DNA from 3 places in the Priestia sp. TGN 0903 genome. Region 2 is predicted to be linked to each of the others. Evidence: riboswitches for the same ligand, from Rfam matches in the RefSeq annotation. Region 2 holds a riboswitch; each other region holds the start of a gene.

Region 1 (10,626 bases), on a different contig from region 2:
GTTGCAATCAATAAAGATCCTGAAGCGAATATTTTTAAAGTAGCTGACTACGGAATCGTTGGAGATTTATTTGAAGTAGTGCCTCTGCTAACGGAAGAATTTAAAAAGCTGAAAGTACAGTCTGCGTAAGATTCTCGGACAAAAGTATTTGAGACGAAGTGAAGAACGAACCGTTGATCAAGATTTTTGATTAGTGGTTCGTTTTTTTGTTAGGGTAAACGCAGGGTAGGTCTTTCTAGCAGGTGATTGGAGGGCAAGGCGAAGACTCCTGCTAGAAAAGCGAAGTCTTGCATGGAAATCAACTGCGGTGTCGCAAGCGGTTCAACCCATGTATACTATTTGTTCGTCTTTGGATTCATTTAGTCAGGTCTCAGCCTCATGGGAAACGAAATTTTCTACGCATATTTTTAGGCAAATTGTACAAACTAGAGCGGAGAATAAACAGTATAAATGTAAGCAAAAAGTTAGCAAACCTTATTTGAAGGTGATATACTGTGAGTAGAATTTGGATATTGCATATATTTAGGAGGAATTAAAATGGCTATTGCACATGCTACAGATAAAAACTTTACAGATGAAATTAAATCAGGCCTAGTGCTTGTTGACTTTTGGGCACCATGGTGTGGCCCTTGTAAAATGATTGCTCCAGTTCTTGAAGAAATTGATGGCGAACTTAACGATAAAGTTAAAATCGTAAAAGTAGACGTTGATGAAAATCAAGAAACAGCTGGAAAATTTGGTGTTATGAGTATCCCAACTTTAGTATTATTCAAAGATGGAGAGAAAGTTGATCAAGTAGTTGGTTTCCAACCAAAAGAAGCATTAACAGAATTAATTAATAAACACGCGTAAGTCAAAACCTAGCTCAGGCTAGGTTTTTTTCTTTTTCTCCACTTTTTCTCTTTTGGGAATACTTTTATTTAGCGAATATGCGTTCGTTTGTTTTATACTAGATGTAAGGAACACCGCCATAAATCCAGCTTATGTACATGTATTAAGACAGGAAAGAATGTAGGTTACGCTTCATAAGCGATTGTATAGATGGACAGAGTAAGAGAAGAGGAAGGAGAAAAGTATGAACGATTATTTAAAAGAAAAGCTGGCTATTTTACCGGATCAGCCCGGCTGTTACTTGATGAAAGATAAATATGGAACGGTCATTTACGTAGGAAAAGCAAAAGTATTAAAAAATCGAGTACGTTCCTACTTTACCGGATCTCATGACGGAAAGACGCTTCGACTTGTAAACGACATTGTCGACTTTGAATATATCGTCACATCTTCTAATTTAGAAGCGCTTATTTTAGAAATGAATTTAATTAAAAAGCATGACCCAAAATACAATATTATGCTTAAAGATGATAAGGGCTATCCGTTTATTAAGATTACAGCTGAAAAACAGCCCCGACTTGTTATTACAAGAAAAATAAAAAAAGATAAAGGGAAATACTTCGGTCCTTATCCTAATGTTCAAGCAGCAAATGAAACAAAGCGGCTTCTTGATCGCATTTATCCGTTAAGAAAGTGCTCCACTATGCCAGATAGGCCTTGTTTGTATTACCATATCGGGCAATGTCTAGCTCCTTGCGTAAAAGAGGTAAAAGAAGAGCAAAACAAACAAATTATTGAAAATATCACGCGGTTTTTAAATGGTGGATATGAGCATGTCAAAACAGAGTTAACTGAAAAAATGTTAAAAGCTTCAGAAGAACTTGACTTTGAACGGGCTAAAGAATACCGAGATCAAATTGCTCATATCGAAGCGACAATGGAAAAGCAAAAAGTAACGTTTAATGATTTTGTTAATCGAGATGTGTTTGGCTATTCTTACGATAAAGGCTGGATGTGTGTTCAAGTTTTCTTTATTCGCCAAGGGAAATTAATTGAGCGAGAAGTTTCTATGTTTCCTTTTTATAAAGAGCCAGAAGAAGATTTCTTAACTTTTATCGGTCAGTTTTATGCCAAAAATATTAAGCCAAAAGAAGTGATGGTTCCAGCAACGATTGATGCAGAGTTAGCTGAGAAGTTAGTAGAAGTAGAGGTTCAGCATCCAAAGCGAGGCAAAAAGAAAGAATTAGTAGAACTTGCGTGTAAAAATGCAAAAATTGCGCTCGGTGAAAAATTCTATTTAATTGAACGAGATGAAGAGCGTACAGTTGGCGCAGTTGAACGGTTAGGAGAAGAGCTTGGAATTGCCGCTCCTTATCGGATTGAAGCATTTGATAACTCAAATATTCAAGGAACAGACCCAGTTTCTGCGATGATTGTTTTTGTTGATGGGAAACCGGAAAAGAAAGAATATCGCAAATATAAAATTAAGACCGTAAAGGGACCAGATGATTACAGTTCCATGAGGGAAGTCGTTCGCAGACGGTATTCCAGAGCGTTAAAAGAAGGCCTTCCGCTTCCGGATTTAATTGTTGTAGATGGAGGCAAAGGGCATTTAGCTGCAGTCCAGGACGTTCTCGAAAATGAATTGGGACTTTTAGTGCCTACAGCAGGTCTTGTTAAAGATGATAAACACAGAACCTCCAACCTGATGATTGGTGAGCCTCCTCAAATCATACCGCTTGAACGCAATAGTCAAGAATTTTATTTGCTTCAGCGAATTCAAGATGAAGTTCACCGCTTTGCAATCACCTTCCACCGTCAAGTGCGCTCTAAGTCCGCTTTTCAGTCAGTTCTAGACGACATTCCGGGAGTGGGAGAAAAGCGTAAGAAAGCTTTGTTAAAGCATTTTGGTTCGGTGAAAAAATTGAAAGAAGCAACGGTTGAAGATATACGAAATTCAGGTGTTCCTCAAAACATTGCTGAAAAAATTTATGAAACATTACAAAAATAGTCTTGAAATAATAGAAAATATTTGATAAGCTATTAACTAATTTCATACGACACTTCATCAAATGAAGTGAAGATAGAGGTGCAAATTTAATCAGTACGCATCAGGAAGGGTATGAGCCCTTATGAACGATGCGGAAAGGGAAATTTGCCGAAGTGAACATTACCTCATAGTAATGATTGCTGGTTCTGCGTTGAATAAACGTAGGATTGTCAAGATGTAGATTCTTGGAGAGCTATCTCACGGCAGTGGACGGTTATGTTTTATAATTTTCGTTCGTTAAGCAATGAGAGCTCATCTCATTGCTTTTTTTATTGTCTGAGTAAAAAAATTTAGCTTCTCATCATCCTGCATATGCAAATTTATTGAAAAGGAATGAACAAAATTATGGCATTAATCGTTCAAAAATTTGGTGGAACATCTGTTGGTTCTGTTGAACGTATTCAACATGTAGCAAACCGTGTTATTCAAGAAGCAGAGCGCGGTAACCAAGTAGTAGTTGTTGTATCGGCAATGGGCAAAACCACAGATGCACTGGTGAAATTAGCAAGTGATATTACGGACAGTCCAAGTAAACGCGAAATGGATATGCTTCTTACAACTGGAGAACAAGTAACGATTTCCCTGTTAACAATGGCTCTTCAATGCAAAGGTCATGAAGCCACTTCGCTAACAGGTTGGCAAGCTGGTATCCAGACGGAAGCAGTTCACAGCAATGCACGAATCCAGCACATTGACACGACTCGTATTCAAAGCCAATTAGATAGAGGTCGAATCGTAGTAGTAGCTGGATTCCAAGGCTGTTCAGAAGATGGAAGCATTACAACATTAGGTCGAGGCGGCTCTGACACGACGGCAGTAGCTCTTGCCGCGGCACTAAAAGCTGCAAAATGTGATATTTATACAGACGTAACAGGAGTGTTTACGACGGATCCGCGCTACGTAGAAGAGGCTCGTAAACTTCATTCTATTTCATATGACGAAATGTTAGAATTAGCTAATTTAGGAGCAGGGGTGCTGCATCCGCGCGCTGTTGAGTTTGCAAAAAATTATCAGGTACCGCTAGAAGTGCGTTCAAGCTTAGAAAACGAGAATGGAACGATTGTTGAGGAGGAAGTTTCAATGGAACAAAACTTAGTCGTAAGAGGAATTGCGTTTGAAGATAATATTTCACGGGTGACAATTGAAGGGTTAAACAACGAGTTACAAACTCTTTCTACTATTTTTACAGCATTAGCAAAAGAACAGTTAAATGTGGATATTATTATTCAAAACGTAACGGCTAATAATCGCCTCTCTATCTCATTTTCTATTAAAACTGTAGATGTAGAAGCTGCTCTTGCCGTCTTAAAAGAGTATAAATCTACCTTGGGGTATACGCGTATTGAACATGAAAGCAGTCTGGCTAAAGTATCGATTGTGGGATCTGGCATGATATCTAATCCAGGTGTTGCAGCCGAAATGTTTGAAGTGCTGGCAGGAGAGAAAATTGAAGTGAAGATGGTCAGCACGTCTGAAATTAAAGTATCTACAGTTGTACCGCATGCTGATATGGTAAAAGCTGTTGAGACGCTTCACGTAGCATTTGAATTAGAAGAGCAGCAGGCAGTGCAAGTATAAAGAAAAGAAAAAAGACGTGGTATCTCCACGTCTTTTATATATACGTATTTCTTACTTTTTATAACGCTCCGCACGGGTTTCGGTAGGTAAGATATCTTTTCGGTCCCACTGCACGGAAATCAGCACTTTTCCGTTCTTTTCTTTAGGTGTTAAGTAGGCTTCTGTTAGGCAGTTGTTTTGACGCTGAATCTGTTCAGCCACAAACCCTGACTCAAGATGAAATGAACAAGTTTCCTGCTGAAATCTTTTGCTGACCATATCACCTGATAACTCAAGCTCTAGTGAATATTTATCTTTTTTGGCAAGCGTCAGTGTTCCCCAGGAAGCTGCTTTAAAAAATGCGACGATTTCATCCATTGTATTTAATGGATATTTACGCGCAAGGTGTTTTCCTGCCCAGTATGAGATGGTATTCGTTTCGTCTCCAAGAAGCTCTGGAATTAACACGTCACGCAAAAGGCTGTATCCGAAATATGGAACGTGATCAAGAGCTCTCTCTGTTTCAGCTGCGGCATTAGGTTCTAATGTTTCCATCGTCTCTTCAAGTTCTTGCTGTGATTCTGTTTGTAAATTGCTCATGCTTTCCCCTCTTTCTTTACTACTATTATATACAAATCTAAAAAACCTCTCACGCATTTTTTTAATAAAATGTAAGAGGATCTTTATTATGGTAAAAAGAGTTAGATGTAAAGATAAAAAATCCATAAAATTACTTTTAAAAGGGTACTTTTACCTGTGTAAATGTTTTGTGAACTTGTTTACAATAAAAGTATAAAGTAAACGCTTACTTAACTGTGGCAAGCGATATTATAATAGAAAGAAAAAATCTTTAACATCAATGCAGTAAGCGTTAACAAATATAAAATTTTATAAATTTATATTTTATAGAAGATTTAAACATCTTGCCTTGACGCTCTTAATCGATGGGAGTAAAATTAACCTGTCACATACTTTATTAGGAAATGCAAAGGTTTTCATTTCCTGTATTCACGATTAATCTATTTGTCTAGTGGGAGTAAGAAAGTTCTTCACAAACTATGTTCATTTAACTAAGGGGGGTCTACGCAGATGGCGGCAAACAGAGAGTTTCAATATCGGAGAATCCATTCACTACTTGGAGTAATACCAATCGGGATTTTCTTAACACAGCATTTAGTTGTGAATCATTTCGCGACAAAGGGAGAAGAATCATTTAATCAAGCAGCTCACTTCATGGAGAGCTTACCTTTCCGCTATGCTCTAGAAATTTTCATTATTTTCTTACCAATCGTTTTTCACGCAATATACGGTCTTTACATCGCATTCACTGCTAAAACAAACGTTAACAACTATGGATTTTTCCGTAACTGGATGTTTATCCTTCAGCGTGTTTCAGGTGTAATCACACTTATCTTCATCACATGGCACGTATGGGAAACCAGAATACAAGCTGCGCTTGGAAAAGAAGTAGATTTTCAAATGATGGAACGAATTTTAAGCAACCCAGCAATGTTTGCATTCTACATAGTTGGTGTTGTATCTACGATCTTCCACTTTGCAAACGGTCTATGGTCATTTGGAGTTAGCTGGGGGTTAACTGTAACACCACGTTCTCAAAGAATTTCAACTTATGTGACATTAGCAATCTTCTTAGCACTTACATTCGTAGGTGTTCGTACATTATTCGCATTTGCATAAAATTAAGGTTTTGAAGGAGTGGGGTTCCGATGAGTAACGGAAAAATCATCGTAGTCGGTGGCGGTTTAGCTGGCTTGATGGCAACAATAAAAATTGCTGAGTCTGGCAAGCAAGTAGATTTATTTTCACTAGTTCCGGTAAAAAGATCTCACTCAGTTTGCGCGCAAGGTGGAATCAACGGAGCCGTAAATACGAAAGGTGAAGGAGATTCACCATGGGAACACTTTGATGACACAGTGTATGGCGGAGACTTTTTAGCCAACCAGCCACCTGTAAAAGCAATGTGTGAAGCAGCTCCTGGTATTATTCACTTACTTGACCGTATGGGTGTTATGTTTAACCGTACTCCTGAGGGTTTGTTAGACTTCAGACGATTTGGCGGAACGCAGCATCACCGTACGGCTTTTGCTGGAGCAACAACGGGTCAACAGTTATTGTACGCATTAGATGAGCAGGTTCGTCGCTATGAAGTTGCCGGACTTGTGACAAAGTACGAAGGATGGGAATTCTTAGGTGCTGTTCTTGATGATGAGCGCAGCTGTCGCGGAATTTCTGCACAGAATTTAAAATCAATGGAAATTAAAACGTTCCCAGCTGATGCGGTTATTATGGCTACAGGTGGACCTGGTATTGTCTTTGGAAAATCGACGAACTCAGTTATTAATACAGGTTCAGCGGCATCTATCGTGTATCAGCAAGGTGCATACTATTCAAACGGAGAGTTTATTCAAATTCATCCAACTGCTATCCCGGGAGATGATAAGCTTCGTCTTATGAGTGAATCTGCTCGTGGAGAAGGCGGACGCGTTTGGACATATAAAGACGGTAAACCTTGGTATTTCTTAGAGGAAAAATATCCGGCATACGGTAACTTAGTACCTCGTGATATTGCAACTCGTGAAATTTTTGACGTCTGCGTAGCGCAGAAGTTAGGAATTAACGGAGAGAACATGGTTTATCTGGACCTTTCACATAAAGATCCAAAAGAGCTAGACATTAAACTTGGAGGTATCATCGAAATCTATGAAAAATTCATGGGCGATGATCCGCGCAAAGTACCAATGAAGATTTTCCCAGCCGTACACTATTCAATGGGCGGTTTATGGGTGGATTACGATCAAATGACAAATATCCCTGGCTTGTTCGCAGCTGGTGAGTGTGATTATTCGCAGCACGGAGCGAACCGTTTAGGAGCAAACTCATTATTGTCAGCTATTTATGGCGGTATGGTTGCTGGTCCTAAAGCCGTTGAATACATCAATGGTTTAGAAAAGAGCGCAGATGCTATTTCTTCAAGCGTATATGATCGTCATGTGAAAGAAGAAGAAGAGAAATGGAACAATATCATGAATCTTCAAGGTACAGAAAATGCATACGTTCTTCATAAAGAGCTAGGGGAATGGATGACTGACAACGTGACAGTCGTACGATACAATGACAAACTGTTAAAAACAGATGAAAAGATTCAAGAATTAATTGAACGCTATGATCGTATTAACATTAATGACACGGCTAAATGGAGTAATCAAGCCGCAACATTTACTCGTCAGCTTCAAAACATGCTCCAACTTTCACGTGTTGTAACGCTTGGAGCTTACAACCGTAACGAAAGTCGCGGTGCTCATTATAAGCCGGATTTCCCAGATCGTAACGATGAAGAATTCTTAAAAACAACAATGGCATCTTTCGTTGATAAGAAAACGGCTCCTTCTTTCCATTATGAAGAGGTAGACGTATCGTTAATCAAACCGCGTAAGCGCGACTACACAAAGAAAAAAGATGAAAAACCAAAAAAACAACAAGAGGGGGTTCGTTAATCAATGAGTGAACAACAAACAGTCCAAAAGACAGTGCGCTTCATTATTACACGTCAAGATTCAGCTGAATCTGCTCCTTACAATCAGGAGTTTGAAATTCCGTATCGTCCGAATATGAACGTTATTTCAGCACTGATGGAAATCAGACGTAACCCTGTTGATGCTTCAGGTAAAGAGGTTGCTCCGATAAACTGGGAAATGAACTGTTTAGAGGAAGTATGCGGAGCCTGTTCAATGGTTATCAACGGTAAACCTCGTCAGTCATGTACAGCTCTTGTTGATAAACTAGAACAGCCGATTCGCTTGCAGCCAATGAAAACATTCCCTGTTGTTCGTGACTTGCAGGTAGACCGCAGCCGTATGTTTGATTCACTGAAAAAAGTAAAAGCCTGGGTTCCGATCGATGGCACATACGATTTAGGACCAGGACCGCGTATGCCTGAAAAGAAACGTCAGTGGGCGTATGAGTTATCCAAGTGTATGACATGCGGCGTTTGCTTAGAAGCTTGTCCAAACGTAAACGACAAGTCAAACTTCATCGGTCCAGCACCGCTTTCTCAAGTTCGCTTGTTTAATGCCCATCCAACCGGTGCGTTAAATAAAGGAGAACGTTTAGAGACGATTATGGGTGATGGAGGGCTAGCGAACTGCGGGAACTCTCAAAACTGCGTTCAATCATGTCCAAAAGGAATTCCATTGACTACTTCAATCGCAGCTTTGAACCGCGACACAACAATTCAAGCATTCAGAAGTTTCTTTGGTAGCGATCAAGTATAACCACTCAAAACCTCTCCACGTGGAGAGGTTTTATTTTGTCTATGACGAACGGAGGAAACACAGATGAATAATATTTCGTATATTGAAGACATGGATCACTGGAAAGAGTCATTTTCGTTTAAGCAGAAAATCAAGGTAAGATTTTCGGAAACAGATATGTTTGGGCACTTAAATAATACGGTTCCTTTTGTTTATTTTGAACAAATACGTACGGAATTCTTTCACCATATTGGCTTTATGCAAAAGTGGACGAGTGAGTATGAGGGAACGATACCGGTGGTGGCTGATTTGCAGTGCGACTATGTCAAACAAGTGTATTTTGGTAACGTGCTAGCTGTTTTTGTAAAGGCCCATAAAATCGGACGTTCTTCGGTTGATTTACACTATATGATTCAAAATGAGCAAGGAGAGGTTATACTCACGGGGAGAGGAACAATGGTGCAAATTTCTAAAGAAACAGGAAAAAGCGTGCCTTGGAATGAAGAGATGAAAAGGTGTTTATCGACTATATAAAAATGGCTTGAAGGCTCTTTCTTCAGGCTTTTTTTCTTTTTCAAAGGTAAAAAAGAGTTTTTTGCATATTTTTTCTAAAACTAGTAACCGCGTAGGCATACCGCACATAAGATATGTTGACTAAATTTACACCCATCCGATAGTTCAACTCAGGATCAGGCAAGGAGGGTTACATTGAAAGAAAAAGAGTTTCAACCTAAACCGCTACTTACAAAGCGTGAACGAGAAGTATTCGAGCTTTTAGTACAGGACAAAACAACAAAAGAAATCGCGAGTGAACTATTCATTAGCGAAAAAACAGTTCGAAATCATATTTCTAATGCGATGCAAAAGCTTGGAGTCAAGGGGCGTTCTCAAGCAGTCGTAGAACTCCTTCGAATGGGAGAACTTGAACTATAACATGAGCTGGCTTTCTTTTTAGAAAGCCAGCTTTTTGTATATTTTTTTAAGTATCGCATATGTATCTAAAAAGAATATCATTAAGAAAATATTATAAAAAAGGTAAATCTTTATAAAAGAAACTTATTGCTTGAAATTGAATTTCAGAGTACGTATACTTTTAAGTAAGGAGATACTACTTCAAAAGAAAGAGAGGTGAGATGATGAAAAATGTATGGTTAGGGGTATTATTATGCATGATATTGTGCTTGCCTTTTGCGAGTTTGCCAGATAAATTTATTGATAATGACTTTGAAAAAGTAAAGGTCACAAAAAGTTCGGTACAGCATTACACGGATATCGTGCACATGTCTCCAGGAGCTAAGCACAGCGTCAAACAAATAGGATCTCTAATACAAAGTGTGATAGTAACTTTTGCTTTAGTATGGGTGAGTACCAAGCTCATCATTCCGACGCATCAAATTGCGTATTTTTTCCTCAAGAAAACACTTTTTTATCCAAAAATCTTTCAATCAAGTTACCTCAATTAAATAAAAAAGGTTGAAATTTCAGCAGCCTTTTCTTCAAACCTAAAATTACCTACTATTCTTAGGCTTATTTGTCATGGGGATTTTCTATACAAATAATGCAATGAAAATTTAATATTCTTCTTAAAAACTTTATAGGAGTGATCATTCAATGATGATTAAAGAAACGGAATTACCAGGAATCGGCCGTAAATTTGAAATTGAGACAAGCGGAGGAAACCGTGTGGTCGTTATTATTCATGATGATGGACGACGTGAAATCTACCACTTCGATCACAAAGATTTAGAAGAAAGCATTTTTGACATTACGTTAACAGATACGGAATCAAGACAGCTAGCTGCAATTTTAGGCGGCATGATTTACAAGCCAAAAGCAATGGAAACCATTGAAGTGGCATTCAATGACTTAGTGATTGAATGGTACAAAGTTGAAAAACAGGCGAAAGCTCACAGTAAA
Region 2 (10,626 bases):
CATTTCGCCAATCATACCGCCTCCAGGAATTGCTCCCATTACGGCTCCAACTAAAAAGGCTACGCCTAATATGCTCAAAATACTCGTAGCAGACGTCATATCTTTGCCGAACAAACTGAATAAGAAAACAATTTTTAGAATACCACCGATAACAGAACCATCTTTATGGGTGTTTGCTCCTAATGGAATTACTGTTTCAGCAATATCCAGCGGCACACCCATTTTCTTTGTTGCGTCTAAATTGACTGGAATAGATGCCGCGGAAGAACAGGTAGCAATAGCAGTGATAGAAGGAGCAGCTGCATTTTTCCAAAACAGCTTAATTCCTGCTTTACCGCCAGCAATCCATGCGTATAGCGTAAAGAAGCCAAAATAGTAAACGATTGCAATTAATAAATAAAGAATAAATGCTCTAGCATACCCTTGCAAGATCTTTGGTCCAAGTTCTCCTACTACAGTAGCAAAATAGCACCCTAAACCAATTGGAGCATAGTACATGACAATTTTAACGACTTTCATCGATACTTCTTGACCCGAAGTCAGAAATTTCGCCATAGGCTGTCCTTTTTCACCAGCCATCGTGGTAGCAATACCGAAGATAACGGCAAAGACAATTAATTGTAAAATATGCTCTTTCGAAAATAACTGAACAAAATCAGGTACAGTAAATGTACTAACAAGCTGATTTAAAAGCGTCATTTTTTCAGCTGTATTTTCACTGTCACCCATTAATTCTTTAATGGCAGAAGTATCTACGTTGTGCAGCGGATTGTAAAGTGATGCGCCTAAAAAGCCTAGAACGGCTGAAACAACAGCAGTGGCGACAAACACAACGGCGATACCTAGCATAATTTTACCAAGACGTTTCATTTCGTTCATGTTTGCGATCGCCGAAGCCACACTAAAAAAGACAAGGGGAACGATAATCATGAACATTAAATTAAGAAACAAATCACCAAAGGGCTTTACGACTGCCACATCGGGCCCGATAGCATATCCTGCTATCCCGCCAATTAAAATAGCGAGAAGCAGAATAAGCGATGATCTGTACGTTTTAAATACACTTAAAACCATATAGATTTCCTCCAAACAACAATAGCTTCTTTACTACGCAAGAACAGCTATCATTTGCTCATTGCATACGTAGTAACGACTGGCTTTACATCTTTACGCACCAAATCTTCGTATGTTTCTCGCTCTACAGCAAGACGAGCTTCTCCATTTTTCACAAATACAACAGCAGGGCGCGGAATACGGTTGTAATTGCTAGCCATTGAATAGTTGTAGGCACCTGTAGAGGATACTGCTAGTAAATCTCCTTGATTAACGCGCGGTAAATCGATATCCCAAATAAGCATATCTCCTGATTCACAGCATTTCCCCGCAATTGATACTGTTTCATCTTTTTTATCCGTCACTCTATTAGCCAAGACAGCTTCATGTTTTGCATCGTAAAGAGCAGGACGGATATTATCGGTCATACCGCCATCAATTCCTACGTATTTGCGTACACCTGGAATCTCCTTCGTTGAGCCGATTGTATAAAGCGTTGTACCTGCTTCTCCTACGATGCTTCTTCCAGGCTCAATCCAGACTTCCGGAAGGGTATAATTCTGTTCAGTTAACGTGCGGCTTAGCTTTTCTGTCAGTGCATCTACATAATACTCAACTGGAAGTGGAGAGTCGCTTTCGGTATAACGAATACCAAAACCACCACCTACGTTTAAAACTTTTACTTCAAATTCCATTTTATCACGAATACTGAATAAGAAATCAGTTAAAATATCAATGGCGCGAGAAAAACCATCTACTTCAAAAATTTGCGAACCAATATGACAATGAATGCCTAAAAGATCGTAGTAAGGCTTTTCTAATGCAGAACTTACCGCTTTCATAGCCTGGTCATTGGAAAGACCAAATCCAAACTTGGAGTCTTCCTGTCCGGTCATAATATATTCATGTGTGTGGGCTTCAATCCCTGGAGTAACACGCAGAAGAATAGATGCTTTCTGTTTGCGCTCAGCTGCTAAGGCATGTAAAACTTCAAGTTCGGTAAAGTTATCCACAACAAAACAGCCAATATTCGCATCAAGAGCCATTTCAATTTCTTCAATCGTTTTGTTATTTCCGTGAAAATGAATGCGTTCAGCTGGATATCCCGCTTCAAGAGCTGTAAATAATTCGCCTCCTGAGACCACATCTAATGACATATCAAGCTTCGTTAAAAGGCTAGCCATTTCCATACAAAGAAACGCTTTCCCTGCATAGGCGATTTGATATGAAAAGCCGCTTCTTTGAAAGGCTGAATGGAAGGCCTTGCATTTCGTCTCAATTAATTCTTGATCGTAGATGTATAGGGGAGTGCCGTATTGTTTTTTCAGTTCGACCGTATCGCACTGCCCAATTTCTAAATGATTGCTGCTGTTAATTTTACTCGTTCCATGTAAGTACATAATCCGTATCCCTCCATTTAAATCATTCAACTATAACTTTGATGGTCAGTAGAAAAACACAAAAAAGACCCGTGAAGTGATGTTCACGCGTCTTGGTTTCATAATAATAAAGTATTATTACATTCTAGGCATCAACATCTCTTCAATAGCTCTCCACAAACCAAGTGGTTTGTGACAGCTCAGCATTTATTCAATACTGAACCAGTATATGAACACAATGGATGTTTATATACTTCGGCACGAAATCCCTTTTACTTATCTTCACAGACTCCATTAGTCTCCAATAAGTGACTCTTGATTTCATGCACCTCTATTCTCAGAGAGGAAAATTATATTTAAATGTAACTCCTATTATATTTCCTTTTCCTCTGTCTAGTCAATGAAAAGTTAAGGCATAGGAATATCAAAGAAGATAAATAAAAAAGCTATGAAGCTTCCAGATAGAATCCAAGCAGCCAGCGCTGTCTTCTGATGAATGATTAAAAGTGAGAACGTGACAATATTGAAGAGAAAAGAACATAGCAGCGACCATCCATAATGATGAGTGATACTGTGATTAACATAAGCAATGAACTCAATCACAGTAAATAAAAGCGCCCATAAAAGAATCCACCACAGCCGGCCGCTTACATGCAGCGGCAGCCTTCCTAAAAAAACCGGTATAACAAACGGATAAATAATTAAGGTTATTCCAAGAGAAACCATTAGGTGATCGGGTAGAAAAAGATGATCAATACCAACAGGGTGAAATACCCATACGCGGTGATGAAACAGCAGCACTTCATAAAGCAAATTCCCCGTGACCCAAAACAGCAAAGTAGGGTAGTATTCTTGATACCTTCGCCACTTGCCAAATAGTAAACCAAGAATGATAAAAAATAATACAAATGAAGATTGCATACGCTCTCCTTAAAATAATGGTTATTTCTTTTTATTTACATATTATAGTGGTTTTATTCTTTCATTTTTTTATTCAGCACCTATAATAGAAAAGCCGTAAGCCACAGCGTTAAAGACGTACTACCACTATTTATGGCTTTCTTCACCCTGTTATAATCTTGGTAAAAGAACTTCTACCGCTTTTGTTTACGAGACGAAAGGAGCTATATGTCAAAGTCAGCAAGGCTTAAAAATAAGCTTAAAATAGCTTCGCCTAGTATGTGACTTCTTTTTTTGCTATGCTAAAATTGCATACATATAGCATGAGAATACTAGAAGAAAGAAAAGGGTGTTTTGGTATGAAAACATACATCGTAGTTGGAGCTGGGGTACTTGGAGCTTCTACGGCATATCATTTAGCAAAAGCAGGAGCAGATGTGACATTGATAGATCGCAAGGATGCTGGTCAAGCTACTGATGCAGCAGCAGGAATTGTTTGTCCATGGCTTTCGCAGCGTCGAAATAAAGCATGGTACCGCTTAGCAAAAGGCGGCGCCAAGTACTATCAAACATTAATTCAGCAATTAGAAGAAGATGGAGAAACGGATACGGGATATAAGCGAGTAGGAGCAATTAGTTTACACACTGATGAACAAAAGCTTAAAAAAATGGAAGAACGAGCATATAAGCGTCGGGAAGAAGCCCCCGAAATAGGCGAGATTACACGTTTATCCGCTAAAGAAACACAGGCTTTGTTTCCGGCTCTTTCGGAAGAATACAGTTCAGTTCATATTAGTGGAGCCGCTCGCGTTAACGGAAGAGCTCTTCGAAACGCACTTGTGAATGCAGCGAAGAAAAACGGTGCAAAAATAATAGAAGGAAACGCAGAACTACTTTATGAAAATAATCAAGTAACGGGCGTTGCCGTAAATGGACAAACCCTTCTAGCAAGTACAACAATCGTGACAGCAGGAGCGTGGGCAAATCAATTACTAGAGCCTCTTGGAGTGAAATTTTTAGCAAGCTTTCAAAAAGCGCAAATTGTCCACTTGCATCTTCCTGATTTAGATACAAAAGACTGGCCCGTTGTAATGCCTCCAAGCGACCAATATATTCTTTCGTTTGAACAAGGTCAAATTGTCATAGGAGCAACACATGAAAACGACACGGGTTATGACTTGAGAGTAACGGCTGGGGGGCTTCATGAAATTTTTTCAAAGGCCTTATTAATTGCTCCTGGCTTAACAGAAAGCACAGTCTTAGAAACAAGGGTAGGGTTTCGACCATTTACTCCAGGCTTCTTGCCAGTCATTGGGGCTCTTCCAGCTTACGAAGGAATACTAGTAGCGAATGGTCTCGGAGCTTCAGGCTTAACGTCGGGTCCTTATCTTGGTTCAGAGCTTGCTAAATTAGCACTTGAAATGGAAATGGAAATTGATCTTAGCGATTATGATGTAAGAGGGGCTATTGAGTCCTAAGCAAATAGAATGAATGAAAACAAATAGAAGTTCGCAAACTATAACTACTATATGATGAAAGGAAGTAGATTGTTTGCGAAAGGTTATGATAAGTGCAGCAGCAGCTTTTTTATTTATGAGCGGGACGCCTGTATTAGCGGAAAACAATCCTCAGCCAGAAACAAAAGACGTGCAGCTGACGTCTCAGCAAAAGCAGGAATTATCCGTTCTGTACAAAGAAATGTTCGAAAAAAAGAAAGAAATACTTTCAAAATATGTGGAGTACGGCGTGCTAAGCAAAACGGAGAGTCAAAACATTTCTTCACATATGGAAAATCGCTATCAGCATATGGAGCAAAATGGTTTTGTCCCGAAGCGTCACTGTCATAAAATGCATCATTCAAAGTAATTCCTATTCACATAAAAAAGCGCCTATACAGGCGCTTTTTTATGTGAATGAATGGAAAATATCCGCTTCTTTATCTAGTAAATTTTAAACACCTCATGTAAAATTAAGAGAATGAGAACGAGTAGGAAAGATGCTAGTGAGGGGTAGGTAAATATGAACGATGAACGAAAATAAAAAAATAGTCCGATTACATGCAGAAAATCATTCAGCTGAGGATCTAGGAATCATATTTGCTTACAAACAAAAAGGTGACCATCTTGTTTACAGTATGTATCAAGGAGAAAGCGTTTCTGAGCAAAAAATACCTCTAGAAGAATGGGTCTCGTATGAGCATTTTTTTGAAGCGCTAAATAAAAAGAAAAAGCTTATGTACGAGCTTCAAATAAATGATAAACGCTATGTAGTAAACTTAACCCCTTTATCTTACACAGAAAAACCTGAAATTATGGGACATTGCGTGAATATAACTAGTTATCAGGAGAAAAAAGAACAGATTCAGCCTTTTATTTATCATAACGCAGATGCTGTTGCTATCGTTGACTTAGAGGGTAAAACGCTTCAAGTGAACCCTGCGTTTGAGAATACATTTGGCTGGACGTTTGAAGAAATTCATCAAAAGCCTCTTCCGATTATACCTTCGTTTTTAAAGGAGCCCGTGTGCGAACTTCATAAGACTATTCAATCAGGGGAATCGAAAACGGAATTTGAGACGGTCAGACAGCATAAAGACGGGCATTTAATTAATGTAAGCGTCACACTATTTCGCGTTGAAAATATGAATGATTGGCCGTTATGCATTGCGTTTGTCTATCGAGATATAACATCACGCAAGCAGGATGAGACGGCTTTAAAAGAAAGCGAACAGCGCTACCGAAGTTTGATTGAGTTATCCCCGGAAGCAATTATCGTTCATAGTGAAGGTAAAATTGATTATATCAACCCTGCAGGAGCTAAAGCACTAGGATACAAGAATCCTCAAGATGTATTAGGAGCTTGTGTTTATCAGTTTGTTCACCCTGATTACTATGATGTTGTAAAACAGCGAATTTATCGAATGAAAACAGAAAATAAATCTGTGGATCTGCAGGAAGAAAAGTTTATTCATAAAGACGGTCATACGATTGATGCCGAAACCATTGCCTTTCCTATTCCGTATATGGGAAAGCAGGCCATTCAAGTTTTGTTTCGTGATATTACAGAACGTAAAAAAACTGAAAAATTGCTGCGTGAATCCGCTCAGCTTTCCTTAGTCGGACAGTTAGCAGCGGGTATCGCTCACGAAATCAGAAACCCTCTAACAGCGGTAAAAGGATTTATGCAGTTATTAGAAGAAACGAGCGGTCAGCCTTACTATGTAGAAATGATAAATCATGAGTTAGATAGAATCGAATTGATTGCCGACGAGTTCTTGAGTCTTGCAAAGCCTCAGGCGAAAACCTACAAAGACAAACACGTCCAAGATATCTTAGAGAACACGTTAAAGCTAGCTGAGGTGCAGGGGATTACAGAGAAAATTCACGTAAAAAAAGAGATTGATCTTCATCTTCCTCTCGTATTATGCGAAGAAAACCAGTTAAAACAGGTCTTTAGCAATATATTTAAAAATGCCGTCGAATCCATGCCAAGTGGAGGAACTGTAACGATTCAACTAAAAAGATTTAATCAGGAGAACCTTGTTGTCCGGTTTAGCGACGAGGGGCCAGGCATCACGCAGGAACGAATGCAGCATTTAGGAAAACCTTTTTATAGTACGAAAGAGAAAGGAACGGGGCTTGGACTGATGGTGTGCTATAAGATCATTCGAGAACATAGAGGAGAAATTAACTTTGTAAGTGAACTTGGAAAAGGAACTACCGTAGACATTCTTTTGCCTTTTAAAAAGTAGATTCTACTTTTATAAGCATGAAACCTTTTCTAAAGGGGAATACATGTTAGTGAACGAATAATGAGGTTAAAATAGGAGGGAATACGATGGAACGTATTGAAACGGGAGAGATTTTTACAATTTTAGATGAAAATGATCAAGAGCAAGATATTGAAGTGCTTGGAAAAATGACGATTGAAGGCCACGATTATATTGCCGTTGCGTTTGTGGAAGAAGTTTTAATTGAAACAGAAGAAGAAATTGATGTTTTCTTTTTAAAAATTGAAGATGATGGTGAATGGTCTTCAATTGAAGATGATGATGAGTTTGAAAAAGTATCAGCCGTATTTGAGGAAATGACATCCGCGTAAAAAGAGAGGTTACAACCTCTCTTTTTTTTATTTCTAAATAATATAATATTTAGAATTTTTCTAAAAATATCTTGCTGAATTATTTCCCTTCATTTATGATAAATATGTAACATACCAACCGGTTAGTAAGTAAATGAAAGCGAGGGACTACCGTGTATTTTTCTTACTCTGACAAAGTAGTGAAGCTGCAAAAAGAATTGAGCTCTTTTATGGAAGAGCATATTTATCCAAATGAACGGCTATACGAACAACAGCTGAATGAACAGCCATCTAGATGGTCAGCTGTTCCTCCAATCATGGAAGAGTTAAAAGAAAAAGCAAAGCGAGCTGGGCTATGGAACTTATTTTTGCCAGAAAGCGAATACGGAGCAGGTCTAACAAATGTAGAATACGCTCCTCTTTGCGAAATTATGGGCCGTTCTATTATTGGACCAGAAGCTTTTAACTGCGGAGCTCCTGACACTGGCAATATGGAAGTGCTGGTTCGATACGGAACGCCTGAACAGAAAGAAAAATGGCTAAAGCCTCTGTTAAATGGAGACATTCGCTCCTGCTTTTCTATGACAGAACCGGATGTAGGTTCTTCTGATGCCACAAACATTCAGTGCAGTATTGTAAGAGAAGGCGATGAATATGTAATAAATGGAAGAAAATGGTGGTCTTCAGGTGCGGGAGATCCTCGCTGCAAAATTGCTATTGTCATGGGAAAAAGCGATTTTAACGCATCTAAATATGAACAGCAGTCTATGATTCTAGTTCCATTAAATACTCCGGGAGTTAAAATTGAACGAATGCTTCCAGTCTTTGGATACGATCACGCTCCTCATGGACATGCTGAAATTCATTATGACAATGTGCGTGTGCCAGCATCCAATATGCTTTTAGGCGAAGGAAAAGGGTTTGCTATTGCTCAAGGTAGATTAGGGCCTGGACGTATTCATCACTGCATGCGTCTAATAGGAGCAGCTGAAAGAGCGCTCGAAGAATTATGTAAGCGTATTCAAAGTCGTTCTACATTTAATAAGGTACTTTCTCAGCAAGGGGTTATTCAAGAATGGGTGGCAGAATCGCGTATTGAAATTGAGCAAGCTCGCTTATTAACATTAAAAGCTGCTTATATGATGGACACAGTTGGAAATAAAAAAGCGCGGAAAGAAATTGCCATGATTAAAGTAATAGCTCCTGCTATGGCTTTAAAAGTCATTGATCGTGCCATTCAAGCATTTGGAGCAGCAGGTGTTTCAGAAGACACGCCGCTTGCGGCACTTTGGGCAAATGCCCGCACTTTGCGCCTTGCCGATGGTCCAGACGAAGTGCACAAAGCACAGCTTGCAAGACTTGAGCTAAAATCCTATCAAGAACAGGAGGCAACCTATGCACATAAAGGATCTGTTTGATTTAACTGGAAAGACAGCTATTATTACCGGAGGAGGCAGAGGATTAGGAGAGCAAATGGCAGAAGGGCTTGCAGAGGCAGGGGCAAATATTGTTCTATGCTCAAGAAAAAAAGAAGCATGTCAGCAAGTGGCTGATCGATTGGCCACCATGGGCGTAAAAACCCTCGCTTTAGCATGCGACATCAGTCAGCCTGAAGATATTAAAAATGTCGTGCATCAAACGATTGAAACATTTGGACGCATCGATATTTTAATTAACAACAGCGGAGCTACGTGGGGAGCTTCGGCTGAAGAAATGCCTCTTGAAGCATGGCAAAAAGTGATGAATATTAATGTGACGGGCACGTTTTTAATGTCACAAGAAGCTGGAAAAGAAATGATTAAACAAAAAGCTGGTAAGATTATTAACATTGCTTCAATTGCGGGTCTTGGAGGAACGGACCCTCAGTATATGGATACAATCGGGTACAACACGAGTAAAGGAGCGGTCATTACGTTCACGAAAGATTTAGCTGTCAAATGGGGACAGCATAATATTCAAGTTAATGCAATTGCGCCGGGATTTTTTCCTACTAAAATGTCAGGTGGGATTATGGAACAAGGAAAAGATTATTTTCTAAGTCAAACCCCTTTAAAACGCTTTGGCTCCGAAGCTGATTTAAAAGGAGCGGCTGTTTTTCTTGCTTCTGCAGCGTCTAATTATATTACGGGCGATATTCTGACAGTAGACGGTGGAGTTCATGCTATGTGAATAAGAAAGGAGTTACTCAATGGAAGACGTTAAAAAATGGTTTACACCTTATCCAGAAGCCTACACTCATGACATTCACATCGAAGATATTTCACTATTTGATATGCTGAAAGAAACAGCCGAACGTTATCCTGCTCACACAGCCACGCGCATGTATCAGCATACGTTAACGTACCAGGAGCTGTACCACTCAGTTCGCGTATTTGCAGGAGCACTGCAGAAAAAAGGGATTAAAAAAGGAGATCGTGTAGCAATTATGCTGCCAAATTGTCCGCAATATATAATAAGCTATTTTGGCATTGTAGCAGCGGGCGGCATTGTCACTCAGGTCAACCCCATGCTTGTCGAACAAGAACTAGAGCATATTTTACACGATTCCGGCGCAAAAAAAATAATTCTACTCGATGATTTTTATACGAGACTTCAAGAGATAAGGAATCGTGTTGAGATAGAAGAAGCGATAACCGTCAGCTTGCAAAAACCTTTTGTTCCTACATCACCAGACCTTTCCTTCTTAGATTTTCTAACCATTAAGCATGAATTTAATCAGCCGGTCATCCATCCAGCACACGATATTGCTGTTCTTCAGTATACGGGAGGAACGACCGGACCATCTAAAGGTGCGATGCTTACACATACAAACATTTACACAAACGCAGTTCAATCATACGAAATATTTAAGCATGATATTGAATTAGGAAAAGAAAAATGCTTAACCGTTATTCCATTGTTTCACGTATTTGGCATGACTTCCTGTATGCATTTATCAATTCTTTGCGGAAATGAAATATTGCTATTGCCGCGTTTTGATTTAGAAGAAGTACTAAATACAATCAAAAAAGAGCAGCCTAGTATTTTCCCTGGAGTGCCAACTATGTATGTCGCGATTACCAATCATCCGCGGGCAGAAGAATACAATATCGAAAGTATTCGCATCTGCAACAGCGGCAGTGCGCCAATGCCTGTTGAGCTGATGAAAGAGTTCGAACGAAAAACGGGTGCTAAAGTGTTAGAAGGATACGGCTTATCAGAAGCGTCCCCCGTT
Region 3 (10,626 bases), 190 kb from region 2:
CAGCGAACCAACTGTGTTACCAGCTATGTTTCCTAACTTGCTAGTGAATGGATCCACGGGTATTTCAGCTGGTTATGCTACAGAACTTCCTCCTCATCATTTAGGTGAAGTAATTGACGCAACGATCATGCGAATTGATAAACCAACGTGTACAATTGAAGAATTAATGACGGCTATCCAAGGTCCTGATTTTCCTACAGGGGGAATCATTCAAGGTGTAGACGGGATTAAGAAAGCCTACGAGACAGGTAAAGGGAAAATTATTATTCGCGGAAAAACGGAAGTGGAGTCCATTCGCGGCGGAAAACAGCAAATTGTCATTACGGAAATTCCGTTTGAAGTAAACAAAGCCAACCTTGTGAAGAAAATGGATGAGCTTCGTTTAGATAAAAAAGTGGAAGGTATTGCTGAAGTTCGCGATGAAACGGATCGTACGGGTCTGCGCATCGTAGTAGAATTAAAAAAAGACGCAAATGCTCAAGGAGTACTTCACTTCCTTTATAAAAATACGGATCTGCAAGTACCGTATAATTTTAACATGGTTGCCATTGCTAAAAAGCGACCAAAGCTTATGAGTTTGGCTAACATTCTTGATGCTTATATTGATCATCAAAAAGAAGTAGTAACAAATCGTTCTAAATACGAACTGCAAAAAGCACGTGAACGTGAACATATTGTAGCGGGATTGATTAAGGCACTGTCGATTTTAGATGAAGTTATTGCGACGATTAGAGCTTCTAAAGATAAGCGCGACGCTAAAAATAATTTAATTGGCAAATATGAATTTACAGAACCTCAAGCAGAAGCGATTGTGTCGCTTCAATTATACCGTTTGACAAACACGGACATTACAGCTCTACAAGCGGAAGCTGAAGAGCTAGGTGCTAAAATTAACGAGTTAGAAGAAATCTTACATAGCGAGAAAAAACTTTTTAATGTAATCAAAAAAGAATTACGCCGTGTAAAAAAGCAATACAGTACAGAACGCCGCTCAAAAATTGAAGCGGAAATCGAAGAGATTAAAATTAATCTAGAAGTGATGGTTCCATCTGAAGAAGTGATGGTAACAGTCACAAAAGACGGATATGTAAAACGAACAAGTCTTCGTTCTTACGCCGCGTCTAACGGGCAAGACTTCGGTATGAAAGATACGGACCGAATTTTAGCCAAGTATGAAATTAATACAACCGAAACGCTGCTCATCTTCACAAACAAAGGGAATTATTTATATATGCCAGTGCACGAACTTCCTGATATCAGGTGGAAAGACATGGGTCAGCATATCATGAACATTGTTCCAATTGATAAAGAAGAGCAGATTGTACGAGCGATACCGGTAAAAGAATTTAAAGAAAATCAGTATCTGCTTTTCTTTACGAAAAATGGTATGGTCAAAAAATCAGAATTACTTCAATATAAAGCACAGCGCTACTCCAAAGCTCTTGTCGCCGTTAATTTAAAAGGCGATGATGAAGTAGTGGACGTATATCAAACGGATGGTAAAAAACAAGTGTTTATTGCCACTCGCTCTGGCTACGGACTGCGTTTCCGGGAAGAAGAAATTAATATTGTAGGAACTCGCGCTTCTGGTGTAAAAGGAATTAACTTAAAAGACGATGATTATGTTGTAAGCGGCGTTATCTTCGATGAAGATGAAGCTCTATCAACTGAATTATTTATCGCCACGCAGCGAGGAGCTGTGAAAAAGACAAAAATTGCTGAGTTTGAAGAATCAGCACGAGCAAAACGAGGGCTAGTGATGGTCCGAGAACTAAAATCTAATCCGCATCAAATTGCAAAAGTAAAAGTAATCTCTAAAGAACATTACATGATAGTGGAATCATCTAAAGGTCAAATCGAGCAGGTTGATCCATCTACAATGCGAGCTAGTGACCGATATAGCAACGGTTCATTCGTATTGGACCAAAGCGAAGCTGGCAATTTAGTTGATATGTGGCTGGAAGAAAAATAACAAAAAAAGTAGTAAAGTTTTTAAAGCTTTACTACTTTTTTTACCCAATATTTTTAAAATAAACTATGTTCTAAATAAACAATTTAAAATGATTTTCCTACTCCTCATTCCAAATGAACATCATGCATCTCCTACACAAGCCTATAAGAAACTTTTGAATGTTCAAATTGTCCAAAACATATATATATAAGAACATCTAGGAGGTGTTATATATGAACTATTTTATTCACGTAACTCCTAAGACTAAACTTTTTGTTCGGGATATTGGAAAAGGGGAACCCGTTCTTTTCCTTCACGGGTGGCCTGTTAATGCTAAAATGTACGAATACCAATTTACAACGCTGCCGGCCTGCGGTATTCGGTGTATTGCTCCTGATCTTCGAGGATTTGGAAAATCAGATGCGCCTTTCACCGGCTATTCTTACAATCAATTAGCGGATGATATTCGTATGTTAGTAGAAAAATTAGGACTTAAAAATTATACGCTAGTAGGCTTTTCTATGGGGGGAGCCATTGCCATTCGATATATGAGTAGACACTTAGGATATGGCGTGAAGAAGTTAATTTTATTAGGGGCAGCGGCTCCAAGCTTTATTCAAAAAACTGATTTTCCATACGGACTTCCTTCTGAAGAAGTAAATACAATTATTCAAAATACGTATAGAGATCGTCCTAACATGCTTGAAGACTTTGGGAAAAAATTTTTTAATCAGCCTGTCAGCGCAGCTTTTAGAGGGTGGTTTCAAGATTTAGGTTTAGAGGCATCTGGCCATGGAACGATTAAAACTGCGGTGTCTTTACGAGACGAAGACTTACAGGAAGATTTGAGTCAAATTTTCGCTGAGACATATATATTACACGGAAAAAAAGATCAAATTTGTCCATTTGATCTTGCAAAAGTAATGAATCGCCACATTTCATTTTCTACACTGATCCCATTTGAAAATAGTGGACACGGTCTTTTTTATGATGAACGTGAGAAAGTAAATGACACCCTTATTGAACTCATCAATAAAAGCTCAGCCGATAAGTAAGGATACACATTTAAAACCGAATTGGCAGCCAAATAAAAAAAGTAAAAAACCAGCACCTAACGTAATGAGGCGAAAAAGCTTAGGCGTGATAAATTTTCTTGTAAAATGAATGCTGCTCGCAATATTTAAATTCCAAAGAATGATGCCAAAAATAATAAAGAAGCTATGAAAAAAGACGGATAGCCACGTTTGACTTTGAAGGCTTTCGCTTAAGCTTGATCCAAATACACCAAACCAAAACACAATATTTAAAGGGTTCATAAGAGCAATAAAAAAACCTGTAAAAAACGACTTATCTTTTTTAGCAGAAGGGCTATTTACATCTACTGAAAAGGAACGAGAGACAGCTTGTTTCATACTTTGAAAGCCAACAAATGTGAGCATGACAAAACCCGTTGCATACAGGACAACCGTAACAGCCTGCATCTGAACAAAAGGGGTTAACCCTATTAAAATGAGAAGCATAAATAAGATATCGGCTGTCATTCCTCCTAAACCAACTAGCCAAGAAGCCCAAAATCCTTTTGTCAGACCTCTTTTAATCATCTCTATATTAATTGGGCCTACCGGTGCTGCGAGACTAATACCTAGAATTATTTGTTTTATAGCAATCAAAAACCACTCCACAAACACAGCCTCCTTTCTAACTTGTCCAATAGTAGCTTATATATATATAGATTAGAATTTTATAATTTAGAAGCGAGATTTAGTTAAAAATACTCATAAACTTTCTTTTTTTTAATACACATGTAACGTTGAGTTCCATAAGGAGGGTTTTAATGGTATCAAAAATGCTTTTTCGAGCTAATGAGATTTTAGAGTCAACGCACGTCCCGTTCTGGGGGAAAGATGCTTTTCAATATTTCCAAAGCGATATATTATCAGAAGAAAATCCATTTCCCTGTATATTAGGGGTAGAAGGCTGTAAAAAAGATTTACTGCGTTTTTCATTTGTGACGACTCCTTATAACTATCAAGATATTAAACATGCAGCGGCGGCACTTAGAGAATACATAGATACATTTAAGACCATAGGTCGCTATACATCCTTTGTGTTATTCTTTAAGCCTGAACATAAAGAACGGTCAATGGAAGAGTACGAAACGATGTTTTGGGATACGCTGACGTTTCTTCATCAAATTGATCAAAAGAAATGGCCGCAAGATATTCCGAAAGACCCAAAAGATGCATTATGGGAATTTTGTTTTCACGGAGAACCTATTTTTGTCGTCTGTAATACGCCTGCTCATTCTCTACGTAAAAGCCGTAAGAGCAGAGGATTTATGATTACATTTCAGCCGCGGTGGGTGTTTGAAGGTATGACAGGAGATTCAAAAATAGGGAAGCATGTACAAAAAGTCGTCCGCGATCGGTTAAAAACATATGATGACGTATCAGCTCACCCTGAGTTAGGCTGGTATGGACAGCAGGAAAACAGAGAGTGGAAGCAATATTTTTTACACGATGATAATAACCATACTACCGGACAGTGTCCATTTAAATTAAAAAGGAGTGAGCAGCATGGACGTAAAAAAAGCCTCTATTAAAAAAGGAGTTGGCGGAAAGTTTGAAGAAGTAATTAAAGAGCTGCTTCCGGCGTATACTGGATACGTTGAAGTACAGCACGATATTGCTTTTCAAACACATCCGTCTCATACGCATCCAACTGATGAAATTCTTCATATCCTTGAAGGATCTATTTACTTTACAGTTGAACGTGATACGGTTCTATGTCAGGCCGGAGATCGGATACATTTACCGAAACAAACGGTTCATTCTTCAAAAGCCGGTCCTGATGGATGCACATACGTTATTTCCATTTTAAAATAAAGATGAAAGAAGATGATGCTTATGCTACGTTCCCGGCCAGTGCTGCTGCTTATCGATGTACAAGAAGGGTTTTATTCACCCCAGTGGGGAGAAAGAAACAATTTAGATGCAGAAAAGAATATGCTGACGCTACTGCAAGCATGGAGACGCCAAGATTATCCTGTCATTCACGTGCAGCATGCATCAGAAAATCCAGATTCTCCTTTACACCCAAGCTCGAAGGGGTTTCAGTTTAAAGAAGGATTTGGTCCACAAGAAGATGAATACTTAATTCGCAAGCACGTGAACAGCTGCTTCATTGGAACAGAGCTAGATAGCTATTTAAAAGCAAATGGCTATGATACGCTCATTTTAATAGGACTAACTACTAATCACTGCGTCTCTACGACTGCCCGCATGGCTGGGAATTTAGGGTACAGGACGTACGTTGTAAACGATGCAACGGCTTGCTTTGATTGTATGTCCTACGATGGAAAAACCAGACTTCCTGCAGAAGATGTACATACATTCGCACTGTCTTCTTTGCACGGAGAGTTTGCAACGGTCATTTCTACAAAAGAGACTCTTCAAGTCCTTCAAACCTTTCAATATGCCCAAAACCAATAACCGATGTGCATGCGCACATCGTTTTTTTATGTAGATTATGTTTATTAAAAGAAGTAAAATAAAGATAATTCTATACTATAAGGAGTTTGTACATATGATCATTCGTTATGCTAAAGAAGAAGATTTACCTATGCTTGTTGAAATTTATAATCAGTCCGTTCAAACAAGTGCTGCTACTTTTGACTTAACGCCTGTAACAGTAGAACAAAGAAGGGGCTGGTTTAATAATCATATTAGCAATGAACTCTTTCCGCTTATTGTCGCGGAAAAAGATGGAGTAGTAGCGGGCTATGCTTCGCTTTCTTCTTATCGAGATAAAGAAGCGTACATTCAAACGGTAGAGCTATCGATTTATATTGATAAAAATCAGCAGGGGTATGGCATTGGAAAACAGCTTATGAAGCGGATTTTGGAATTGGCTAAAGAACTCAACCATCACGTTGTCATTTCAGGGATTACAAAAGGGAATGATATCAGTATCAAAATGCATGAGCAATTTAATTTTACATTTTGCGGAGAATTTAAAGAAGTAGGCTGGAAATTCGATCAGTGGCAAGATGTGCTTTTTTATCAGCTTATTTTATAAGATGTATGACACCTTTACACATTGTAACGTTTTAGTTTCATGTGTAAAGGTTATTAAAATAATAAGTCATTTTATTATTTTAATACGAAAGGTGTTAGCTATCATGAATACAGCATATAAGAGCTATTCCAAAAAGATGGTCCAAAAAAGAACTGCATATCCAGCTGAATAGAATCAAACACAATTCTGAACTATCTACTATAACAGCAGATCCGCTTTTTCACCTGTTACAATGTACTCGTTCGGGCCTTCAAACTAAGCAAGAAATCATAGACTACATCCAAACCATTCCTAATCACCAACTTCCATCTTTTGCAACTCGTTTAAGCAGGTTAATTCAGCGTATTTATTATATCGAAGCTGCTGATTACTATAACCGTCCCCTCAAAGGTTATATGCTTGTTATGAAAAACCAACCCGCTTATATATCTCTTCATTTTGCCGATCAGCTCATATAAAAAAAGCTCTCTATTCTTTTGAATAGAGAGCTTTTTTTATTCGTATTTTTTCACTGTTACTTGACATTCTTTTAACGGGATAAGCTTCGACTTTTTCGTCCATTTGTATCCTAACCAAACAATTAAGAATAAAGGAAGTCCGATATAAGAAACAAGTACACCGTACCAGTCAATCGAGTCACCCATAAACGCCGAATAGTTTTGGCCTAAAATAACAACGGCACATAAAATAAAGGCAAAGATAGGGCCAAATGGGAAAAGTTTTGCATGATATGGAAGTTCACTCAAATCATGACCTTGAGCAACAAATGCTCTTCTAAAACGATAGTGGCTGATCGCAATTCCTAACCAAGCAATAAAACCAGACATACCAGAAGCATTAAGTAACCACGTATATACCGCACCGTCTCCAAAAAATGAAGCACCAAATGCAAGTGTACCGACAAGTGCCGTTGCGATTAAGGCATTAACTGGAACGCCTCGTTTATTCACTTTTGCTAAGAACCTTGGTGCTTTTCCATCTTTCGCTAAGTTCCACAGCATACGCGTAGAAGCATACATACCTGAGTTACCAGCAGATAAAACAGCTGTTAAAATAACGGCATTAATCGCTGATGCTGCAAACGCCAGACCTGCTCGTTCGAATATTAAAGTAAACGGACTTACTCTCACGTCATCACTTGCTAATGAATTCGCTGTGTATGGAATAAGCATTCCAATAACAAAAATAGCTAAAATATAAAATAACAAGATGCGCCAGAAGACTTGTTTAACTGCGCGAGGAACCGTTTTTTCCGGATCTTCACTTTCTCCAGCTGCGACTCCAAGCAACTCTGTTCCTTGGAATGAAAAACCAGCTGCCATAAATATACCTAGTACAGTGAAGAATCCACCGTGAATCGGTCCATCACCAAGCGTGAAGTTTTTGAAACCTGGTGCTTCATTGTTAAAGATACCAAAAATCATCATAATACCAATAACTAAAAAGATAATAACCGTTACTACTTTAATTAACGAAAACCAAAATTCAGATTCACCAAATCCTTTTACAGAAAGGTAGTTAAGCCCAAACATAATTAATAAAAACAGGGCACTCCATAAAATAGAAGAAGAGTTCGGGAACCAAAATTTCATAATAAGGGCTCCAGCGGATAATTCAGCTGCAATCGTAATAGCCCAGTTATACCAGTAGTTCCAGCCGAGAGCGAAACCAAAGGATGGATCTACAAAACGAGACGCATACGTACTAAATGAACCAGCTTCAGGCATATAAGCTGCGAGCTCTGCTAGGCTGGTCATCAAAAAGTAAACCATTACGCCAATAATAGCGTAAGCTAAAAGCGCTCCCCCAGGTCCTGCTGTGTGAATTGCTCCACCACTTGCTAGGAATAAGCCGGTTCCGATGGCTCCTCCTAATGAAATCATCGTTAAGTGGCGAGATTTCAACCCACGTTTTAATTCTTGCTGCTCTTGCATAGATAAATACTCCTTTCGAATGTACGGAAAGAGACGGGATAACATAAAAAAAGCCCGCAGTATATGTGCGCGCTTTTAAATCTGAAAACCGCGTCAACCTTCCGTGAAGATAGCTCTTCACATCACTCGCATGATGTGACAGTTCTGTTCCTGTTCGGAGACAGCCCCAGCTTAAATCAACCGAGAAGTGATTTAAACTTCGGCAATTTTTCCTTTCAAGCAACATCCTCAATGTTCTCTGCATTTCCGTTACTTTACTATTAAAAACTGCGACCTCTACCTCATCGATTAGGATGAGGGTTTTTTATATTCAATTGACATAAAAGAAGTATAACAAATACTAAAACGATTGTCATTATAAAAAATAGATTCAGAAAATAGAAACATCTTTGAAATCTCTCGAATCTATTTTGTTACGTATGGTATAATAAACATTGTCTTTATACTACATAAATATCCAAACGTACCACAGGGGGAGCCGCCGTGCTGAGAGTGAACGAAATGTTCAGACCCTTAGAACCTGTTAGTTAACGCTAGCGTAGGAATGTGGGAATAGTAGCATATAGTTGCTTACTCCTGTGTAAACCGTTTGATATGAATGATTCAAAAACAGGAGTGAGAAACGTGAATAAAGCATTACCTTTACAGGCTAAAATTGAAATAGCTATTTTTGCAGCATTGGCACTTCTACTTGACCTTTTGCCTTCCATTAAGATTGCAACGGCTGTAAGTATTTCGTTCTCCATGGTGCCCATTTTTATTATGTGCTTTCGCTGGGGAGTAAAAGGCGGGGCTCTATCTGGTCTATTATGGGGGCTTTTGCAGTTAGCGACAGGAACGGCTTATATTTTAACAGCGCTACAAACATTTATTGAATATATTGTGGCTTTTGCTTTTATAGGTTTTGGAGGTATTTTTTCACAATCTATTAAAACAAATTTAGCTACCAATAACAGATCAAAAGCTTTTGTTTTGATTGTTTTATCCCTTATTATCGGAAGCTTCGCACGTTATTTCTGGCACTTTATTGCTGGTATTATTTTCTGGGGATCGTACGCACCAAAAGGTATGTCCGCTCTGTGGTATTCTTTTTCAATGAACGGTGTTTCAATGGTAGGGTCACTAATAGCCTGCTTAGTCATTCTTTCATTGTTAATTCCATCGGCATCAAGAATGATTGTAACTAAATCACATTCATCATAAGAAAAAAGACTAAATCTGCCAAGATTTAGTCTTTTTTTTCATTTGTCACCTTTGTTTACACAAAAGTGTGTCAGGTTTGATAACATAGTTAGTGAAATATTCAAAAAACTGTTTTATGATAGTCAACATATTCAAACGAGATAAGGGATTGATAGCATGCTACAGAAATGGATCACGAGCATAGGTTTAGATATTGGAACAAGCACAACAAAACTGATTGTAAGCAAGCTGTTAATAGCAAATCAACAAAATCAGTTTACGCTGCCAGGCTGTCAAATTATTGATCGTCGCGTAACGTATGCAAGTTCTATCTATACCACACCTATGGTAAACGAGGTTGAAATCGATGTTCAACGATTAACGGTACTACTAGAACAAGAGTACAAGAATGCAGAAATCTCCTTAGATCAAGTGGAGGCGGGCGCTGTGATCATCACAGGAGAAACTGCTAGAAAGCAAAATGCAGAGAGTATCGTTCACTATCTAGCCGAACATGCTGGAGATTTCGTTGTTGCAACAGCCGGTGCTGATTTGGAAGGAATATTGGCGGCAAAAGGATCAGGAGCAATCCAACATTCCGCTGAAACAAATGCAGTAATTGCCAATATTGATGTAGGAGGAGGCACTGCTAACATCGCCTTATGTCAAAATGGAAAAGTGATAGAAACATTTACCCTGCATGTAGGCGGGAGATTAATTCGGCTGAATTCAGACGGTTTTGTAACCTACATTTCACCTTATTTAACTGAATTTTTAAAAAATAATTCTTTAATACTGCGAGAAGGTGAAAAAGCAACATTTGAAAAACTCTCGTCTATCTGTCAATTACTAGCTGAAGAAACCGTGAATTATGTAAAAGCGCTGAAGCAAAATTCCACGCTGCTCGTTTCTCCTCATACAAGATCTTCTATCCAACCAGAAACAATCATGATTTCAGGAGGAGTAGGGGCAATGATGGAGAAGCAGAAGCCAAAAACAGTGAGGAAAGTCGCTGTACATGGAGACATTGGTCCTCTGCTAGCGTATCAGTTTCAATCCATACACGTATCTCAAGCCGCTGAAACAACGCGCGCTACTGTCATTGGGGCCGGCATGCAAAATACAGAAGTTAGCGGATCAACCGTATACATTAAATCAAAGCGGCTGCCGCTAAAAAATATTCCGATTATAGAGATACCCGTACAGCAAGAGGAGGAGTGGAATCCGCAGCTGTTTCAAGAAAGAGCTCGAACGGCATGTATGCAGGCTTCAACTGTTTTCAGCGCAGAAGATCCTCCCGTTGCTATTGCTTTATCTCATTTCCCTTACTGCAGCTATATAATGCTGCAAGAATTAGCAAAAGTAATAAGCGCTGAATTTGGTGCTTGTTTTAAAGGAGCTAAGTGCCTCGTTGTTTTATGCGAGCAGGATATTGCTAAAGCTTTAGGACAAGCACTAGCCAAACAGGAGAAAGAATTAGAA

What was found. Region 2 has a riboswitch for lysine ahead of lysA (diaminopimelate decarboxylase). Riboswitches for the same ligand answer to the same signal wherever they lie in the genome.
Region 1: linked by a shared signal. The riboswitch ahead of ACRPLY_RS18515 (aspartate kinase) and the one ahead of lysA (diaminopimelate decarboxylase) in region 2 are both predicted to bind lysine.
Region 3: linked by a shared signal. The riboswitch ahead of ACRPLY_RS00985 (amino acid permease) and the one ahead of lysA (diaminopimelate decarboxylase) in region 2 are both predicted to bind lysine.

What each region holds. Positions count from the first base shown of each region.
Region 1 covers NZ_JBOZGL010000005.1:192,706-203,331, reverse strand. The annotation lists gene ACRPLY_RS18530 (electron transfer flavoprotein subunit alpha/FixB family protein) at 1-129, shown strand, start outside; gene trxA (thioredoxin) at 538-852, shown strand; gene uvrC (excinuclease ABC subunit UvrC) at 1,076-2,842, shown strand; lysine riboswitch at 2,908-3,085, shown strand; gene ACRPLY_RS18515 (aspartate kinase) at 3,227-4,459, shown strand; gene ACRPLY_RS18510 (YslB family protein) at 4,511-5,038, opposite strand; gene ACRPLY_RS18505 (succinate dehydrogenase cytochrome b558 subunit) at 5,528-6,136, shown strand; gene sdhA (succinate dehydrogenase flavoprotein subunit) at 6,166-7,953, shown strand; gene sdhB (succinate dehydrogenase iron-sulfur subunit) at 7,957-8,730, shown strand; gene ACRPLY_RS18490 (acyl-CoA thioesterase) at 8,794-9,243, shown strand; gene gerE (spore germination transcription factor GerE) at 9,418-9,642, shown strand; gene ACRPLY_RS18480 (hypothetical protein) at 9,846-10,172, shown strand; gene ACRPLY_RS18475 (cation:proton antiporter regulatory subunit) at 10,321-10,626, shown strand, end outside.
Region 2 covers NZ_JBOZGL010000001.1:363,380-374,005, reverse strand. The annotation lists gene ACRPLY_RS01960 (dicarboxylate/amino acid:cation symporter) at 1-1,074, opposite strand, end outside; gene lysA (diaminopimelate decarboxylase) at 1,125-2,453, opposite strand; lysine riboswitch at 2,592-2,774, opposite strand; gene ACRPLY_RS01950 (CBO0543 family protein) at 2,841-3,353, opposite strand; gene ACRPLY_RS01945 (NAD(P)/FAD-dependent oxidoreductase) at 3,692-4,810, shown strand; gene ACRPLY_RS01940 (YckD family protein) at 4,884-5,198, shown strand; gene ACRPLY_RS01935 (PAS domain-containing sensor histidine kinase) at 5,359-7,083, shown strand; gene ACRPLY_RS01930 (DUF1292 domain-containing protein) at 7,170-7,433, shown strand; gene ACRPLY_RS01925 (acyl-CoA dehydrogenase) at 7,586-8,830, shown strand; gene ACRPLY_RS01920 (SDR family oxidoreductase) at 8,808-9,581, shown strand; gene ACRPLY_RS01915 (long-chain-fatty-acid--CoA ligase) at 9,601-10,626, shown strand, end outside.
Region 3 covers NZ_JBOZGL010000001.1:172,152-182,777, forward strand. The annotation lists gene parC (DNA topoisomerase IV subunit A) at 1-1,972, shown strand, start outside; gene ACRPLY_RS00955 (alpha/beta fold hydrolase) at 2,185-3,006, shown strand; gene ACRPLY_RS00960 (LysE family transporter) at 2,992-3,633, opposite strand; gene ACRPLY_RS00965 (YqcI/YcgG family protein) at 3,786-4,553, shown strand; gene ACRPLY_RS00970 (cupin domain-containing protein) at 4,528-4,836, shown strand; gene ACRPLY_RS00975 (cysteine hydrolase family protein) at 4,858-5,442, shown strand; gene ACRPLY_RS00980 (GNAT family N-acetyltransferase) at 5,537-6,028, shown strand; gene ACRPLY_RS00985 (amino acid permease) at 6,523-7,962, opposite strand; lysine riboswitch at 8,065-8,249, opposite strand; TPP riboswitch at 8,424-8,524, shown strand; gene thiT (energy-coupled thiamine transporter ThiT) at 8,557-9,165, shown strand; gene ACRPLY_RS00995 (ethanolamine ammonia-lyase reactivating factor EutA) at 9,322-10,626, shown strand, end outside.